Regions from separate parts of the Mesorhizobium monacense genome, predicted to be linked through region 2. Evidence: predicted binding sites of a transcription regulator. Region 2 holds the regulator's gene; the other holds the start of a gene.
The links. The regulator LexA, encoded in region 2, represses DNA repair genes until DNA is damaged. The targets are predictions, from matches to a motif close to TGTTCNNNNTGTGTTCNG.
Positions count from the first base shown of each region.

Region 1: a site for LexA is predicted at 1,814-1,831, ahead of AC1RUK_RS17235 (ATP-dependent helicase). Genes of this name have one in related genera too.

Region 1 is NZ_CM165567.1:3,522,945-3,526,152, reverse strand. It holds gene AC1RUK_RS17235 (ATP-dependent helicase) at 1-1,799, opposite strand, end outside; gene AC1RUK_RS17230 (hypothetical protein) at 2,004-2,381, shown strand; gene AC1RUK_RS17225 (hypothetical protein) at 2,411-2,578, opposite strand; gene AC1RUK_RS17220 (hypothetical protein) at 2,717-2,890, shown strand.
Region 2 is NZ_CM165567.1:2,425,377-2,428,584, forward strand. It holds gene kynU (kynureninase) at 1-1,170, opposite strand, end outside; gene lexA (transcriptional repressor LexA) at 1,633-2,373, shown strand; gene AC1RUK_RS11675 (ComEC/Rec2 family competence protein) at 2,367-3,208, opposite strand, start outside.

The DNA of each region.
Region 1 (3,208 bases), 1.1 Mb from region 2:
GTGCCGACGCCGAGATCGGCCGGAATGCAGCCGTCGACGGAATTGAGCACGAAGACGTTCTTCCACTCCTGGCCCTTGGCCGAGTGGATGGTCGACAGGATGAGATAGTCCTCGTCGCGATGCGGCGGCCCGGCCTGGTCGCTGGTCGCGTCCGGCGGATCGAGCGTCAGCTCGGTAAGGAAGCGCTCGCGCGAGGCGTAGCCGGATGCGATCTGCTCGAGCTGCAGAAGGTCGGCCCGCCGCGTCGTCGCGTCCTCATGGATGCGCTCCAGATGCGGCTCGTACCAGAGCCGGACCTGTTCGAGATCGGCTGGCCATTTCGCGCCGGCCCGCAAGCCGGAATAGAGCGCGATGAAGGCCGGCCAGTCTTCCGCCGCGCGCTGCGGCGGCCGGTAGCGGGCAAGCCCCATCGCCTCGTCGAGCGACGTCGCCATGGTCTCGACGATCTGCGAGGCGGCCGAGGGGCCGATGCCGGGTAGAAGCTGCAGCACGCGAAACCCGGCGACGCGGTCGCGCGGGTTCTCGGCAAAGCGCAGCATCGCCAGCATGTCCTTGACATGGGCGGCGTCGAGGAATTTCAGCCCGCCGAACTTGACAAAGGGGATGTTGCGGCGCGTCAGCTCGATCTCCAGCGGCCCGCTGTGGTGCGAGGCGCGAAACAGCACCGCTTGCGATTTCAGCACCGTGCCGCCCTCGCGCTCGGCCAGGATCGCCTGGCAGACATAGTTGGCCTGCTCGGCCTCGTCGCGCACGCTGACCAGTTTCGGCTTCTGCGAGGATTTGCGCTCGGTCCACAGGTTCTTGGTGAAGCGCTCCGATGCTTGGGAGATCACCGCATTGGCGGCGGCGAGGATGGTCTCGGTCGAGCGGTAGTTGCGCTCCAGCGTGACGATCGCGGCTGCTTGAGCGAACTGTTTTGGGAAATCGAGGATGTTGCGCACTTCGGCGGCACGGAAGGAATAGATCGACTGCGCGTCGTCGCCGACCACCGTCAGCCCCGATCCGTCCGGCTTCAGCGCCGTCAGGATCGAGGCCTGCAGGCGGTTGGTGTCCTGGTATTCGTCGACCAGCACATGGTCGAAGCGCGCACTGAGATGCGCCGCGATCTCCGGCTCGGCCGCCATCTGCGCCCAGTAGAGCAGCAGGTCGTCGTAATCGAGAACGTTCTGCGCCTGCTTGGCCTCGACATAGGCGGAAAACAGCGCCTTCAGCTGCTCTGCCCACCCCGCGCACCACGGAAACGCCGAACCCAGCACCTCGCCGAGCGGTGCCTGCGCATTGACGGCGCGCGAATAGATGGCGAGGCAGGTGCCCTTGGTCGGAAAACGGCTTTCCGTCTTGGAGAACCCGAGCTCGTGGCGGGCGAGGTTCATCAGGTCGGCGGCATCCTCGCGGTCGTGGATGGTGAAGGCCGGGTCGAGGCCGATCTCCAGCGCATAGTCGCGCAAGAGCCGCGCACCGATGCCGTGGAAAGTGCCTGCCCAGGTCAGCGCGTCGGTGATGACCGAGGCATCGCGGCCCAGCACCTCGCCGGCGATGCGCTCGACCCGCTTGGCCATCTCGGCGGCGGCGCGGCGTGAAAACGTCATCAGCAGGATGCGGCGCGGGTCGGCGCCTTTGACGATCAGATGCGCGACGCGATGCGCCAGCGTGTTGGTCTTGCCGGATCCGGCCCCCGCGATCACCAGCAGCGGCGCGGCAACCATGCCTTCGCCATGCTCGACCGCCAGCCGCTGCTGGTCGTTCAGCTTGGCGAGATATGCAGGCTGGAAGGTCGAATCACCGGCAGCGAGGTTCATCGCCCATCAAGCATCGTTTCCGCTTTGTTCGCAACGGGTCGGCCGAGGTCGGTCGCCGTAATCAAATGAGCTAGTGCCAGCTTCTCTCCTGCTATGTTATTCTCTAGTTTAAAGGGCGAGAAATTCTTGTTATAAGTTGAAAGTTATCGACTTATTTTTGGTTGGCAAAAAGATAATAAGTATATTTCTCGTTAAGTGAAAATCATGGGCAATCAAAATGCACGCCAAGTCATGGCGGTGGTGTCGTTAGTTTTGACTTCGGACCCAGGTCTGTCCCAAGACCTGCTGCATGACAGGCAGGTTTCAGAAGAGGCGGTGAGAATGGTCAGCGCCCGGTCGTATTCCGACATCCTGAGTCGAGCTTGCCTCAATGGGTGGCGGTACTCTCGAAGTGCAATCGAAAGTGGCTTTGAACGGCACTTTCAGGAAATGAAACTGGTGATGGTCGGTGAGGGTCACGTGATCAAGATTGACGTGACAGCGAACAAATCCCCGATGGTCCAGGTAGAATTCGATGCCAAACGGCGACTCAGTCTGCCGCGCCAATTTGGCTGTTTTCGACCCTATTGGCTCGACGACTGAAGTTGAGGTACCGGCCCGCGACTGGTGCTCTACCGCCTCGGCTCCACGCCCATCGCTGCCGACTGGCGCCGCAGCGCACGGCGCTCGTCGCCAGGCATCGGCAACGGATCGAAATCATCCGGCACGTCGGCGATGACCTTTTTGGTGAAGCGATAGGTCGCATAGGCGAACAGGCCAACAATCAGCAGACGGATCATGATCAAATCCTCCTTCGGCGGACCAACCGGGGGGAGAGCATTTTGTTCCGCCCTCCCTGCGGCCCGGCTTGCCGTGCAACCAAACCGGCACCGCATCGTTTGCCCCTGATGAAAGGGGGCGGACGAGAGGAGGTTGTCATGAAGAAGCTTCCGATGCTGCTGGCCCTGGCGGCAGGGCTCGCACTCGCTGCTTGCGACAACAACATCCCGCCGACCAAGGCGCCCGTGGACCAGAACACGCAGGTCGACAAGAACCCGGTGCCGAAGTCGACGACGGGTGGCGATCAGCCCGGCACGCCGCCTGCGCAGTAACGATGATGCCTCTCAGGGCAAGGGCGTGTGGCCCGATCAGGACATCGGGCGGGAAATCACGCTGGCCACAGAAGAAGGCCGGCGCTGCTTGGGAGGAAGCTGAAAGCGCCGGCCAAGCGGGAAATCAGGCCCGCCGCACAAGGAAGATAGCTGAGTCTTGCCGTTGCGTCATTGTACGAATGCGTACGGCCGTCGGGCTGTTGCAAACGTGCATCGCGTAAATGGGTTACTCGAGGAAACGTCTCGAAATTCAGTGGCTGGCTTGGACTGTGCGAGTTGCAAACCTGAACATACGCCAGCAGGCAATCGAATTGATGT
Region 2 (3,208 bases):
AGCGTGCCACACATCGGCGTAGCCGACATAGAGCGGGGTAAAGCCAAAGCGTATGGTCGACGGCGCCCGGAAATCGCCGATAACGCCGCGTTCGATCAGCGCCCGCATGATCTGGTAGCCGTGCTCGTGCATGAATGAAATCTGGCTGCCGCGCCTGGCGCTGTCGCGGGTGCTTTCGAGCGTGAGACCATAGGCGCCGCATTTTGCCTCGACGAGTTCGATGAACAGGTCGGCCAGGGCGATGCTTTTCTTTCTCACGGCCGCCATGTCGACATCGTTCCAGATGTCGAGCGCGCCCTTCAGCGTGCGCATCGACAGGACCGGCTGCGTGCCGCACAGAAACCGGCGGATGCCGGTGCCGGCTGCGTAGGCCTGCTCGAAGGCGAAGGGCCGCGCGTGGCTCCACCATCCGCTGAGCGGCTGCAGCACATCGGCATGATGGCGCTCCGCGGCATAGATGAAGGCGGGAGAGCCCGGGCCGCCATTCAAATATTTGTAGGTGCAGCCGACAGCGAAATCGGCATTCGCCGTGTCCAGTTCGACCGGCATGGCGCCTGCTGTGTGGCAGAGATCCCAGACGATCAGCGCCCCGGCGTCATGGGCGATGCGCGTCAGCGCCGTCATGTCACGCAGTTCGCCTGACTTGTAGTTGACGTGGTTGACCAGCACCACCGCGACCCGGTCGTCGATCAGCTCTTCGATCGTCGGTGCGTCGACGCCTGCAAGGCGCAGCACAGTGTTCTTTCGAGTCGAGGCGACACCTTCAGCCATGTAGAGGTCGGTCGGAAAGCTGTCGCCCTCGGCGACGATGACGGGCCGATCCGGCCGGATGGCCATTGCCGCGTGCAGCAGCTTGTAGATGTTGATCGATGTCGTGTCGCAGACCACCGTCTGGCCGGGAGCGGCGCCGATCAGGCGCCCGAGCTGATCGCCGAGTTCGACCGGCATGTTGAACCAGCCGGCAGTGTTCCAGGCGCGGATGAGGTCGTACGCCCATTCTTCGGTCGCCGCCTTGCGTAGCTCGTCGAAGGCGGCATGCGAGGCTGCACCCAGCGAATTGCCGTCGAGATAGATTACCCCTTCGGGCAGGATGAAGCGGTCGCGCAAGGGGCGCAGTGGATCCGCGGCGTCCATCGCTTCGACGGCCGCAAGATCAGGAATTCCTGTCATGATATGTCTGCTCCCCCCAGATACGCACGACACCGGCACGCAATGATGACACAAGCCGACGATCGGTACTTTCTCTCATCACAGGCCATCGCGCTGCAAGAACCTGCATTGATGACTTATCGGCCCAACGACACCCTCGACCCCTGCTCATAGTTGGCATTTTGAGTTCGTTTCGTTCACGGTGCATCGAGCGGGCTGGATCGTCAAACACGGCCCTACCTACATTGTTTGCGGCGAATGATTGCCGACTTCCAACCAGCTCCCAGGCCGGTGGTTGGCCGTAAACGATAACAAAATCAATGCGATGAAGCCGGCATCTAAGGGGCTGGGATATTCGCTGTCGCACGCGACATCGTTTCGGGAGCCTTAACCCATTCATTAAACTTTAAACAGTTGCGGAACACAACTGGAACAGATAGTGTTTGTTCTGGGTTTGTTTTTCTGATTCCGTTGGGGGCCGCGATGCTGACACGCAAACAACATGAACTGCTGATGTTCATCCATGAGCGGCTGAAGGAAAGCGGCATTCCACCCTCCTTCGACGAAATGAAAGAGGCGCTCGATCTTGCCTCGAAGTCGGGCATCCACCGGCTGATCACGGCGCTGGAGGAGCGCGGTTTCATTCGCCGGCTGCCCAATCGGGCGCGCGCGCTCGAAGTGCTGCGCCTGCCGGACTCGATTGCTCCCGGCCTCAATGCGGCGAAGAAGTTCTCGCCGAGCGTCATTCAGGGCAGTCTTGGGCAGGGCGGCCTCGGACGGCAGATCAAGCCTATGGCATCGTCGCGCACGCCCCAGGCGGGCAATGACGACGATGCGGTTGCGGCAGTGTCCATCCCGGTGATGGGGCGGATCGCGGCCGGTGTGCCGATCGACGCCATCCAGCATCAGACGCATTCGATCTCGGTGCCGCCGGACATGATCATGGGCGGCGAGCATTACGCGCTGGAGGTCAAGGGCGATTCGATGATCGAGGCCGGGATCTTCGACGGCGATACGGTCATCATCCGCAACGCCGACACGGCGAGCCCGGGAGAGATCATAGTGGCGCTGGTCGACGAGGAGGAAGCGACGCTGAAGCGCTTCCGCCGCAAGGGCGCCTCGATTGCGCTGGAAGCCGCCAATCCGGCCTATGAAACCCGCATCTTCGGGCCCGACCGGGTCAAGGTGCAGGGCAAGCTGGTCGGTCTGATCCGCCGCTACTGAGGCGGCGGCGGTTGTTTTGGCGGCGGTTTGCTGGCCTGCCTTTCGGGTCTCTTGTAAGGCGGCAGGCCCCTCGCCTCGCGTGAGAATCTTCGCTGCTCGTGCCAGGGCCGGTACGGCTGCTCGACCGCGAAGTCTATCTCTGCCGGCGCGATTGCCGATTGCTGATCGAAGAAGACAGCGGCGCTGCCCAAGCGGGCAAGTTGCCGTTTCCTGACGACAAGGACAAGCGGATTGCGGCAAGGGTCGTAGGCGGTGGCGTCGTTGACGATGATCAGGGTAGCGAAAGCACACGCCCGCCACGCGTCCTTGCGGTCTTCTGCATACGCGATGATCGCGCCAGACGGATGCCGCGCGAGGCAAAGACCGCTGCTGCAGTAGAAGGGTGAGCCCGGCGGCAGGTCGGCCGGATCCATGTCGAACCGCGCGTCACCCTTCTCGAAGGTCTCGGGCTCCACAATGGTTTCGGACTTCACAGCCCGTTTCCAGTTGTCGGTGGTGAACTCGTTCGATCGCACGCGGTTGATGGCGAGTTCGCCGCCCCCGATCGGCATTGCCACAAGATGCCCATCCTCCGAGACGAGAACGTCAGGCGTGCGAGTGTCGGAGACAGTCAGCAGGCCGGCGAATGCGAACGGAACGGCTGCCAGCCTGAGCCATGTCGTCGCCATGGTGGCGATGACCAGCGCGATCGTCACCAGCAGTACCGACTGAATGGAGATCAGCCCGACAGCATCGATCGGCGAGCGCTCGGAAATCCATCCGGATATTGCGATCATCGCCGTCAGCCCCTTGCCCATCACATAGAGGAAGGGTCCATCGGCGCCGAACGGCATCG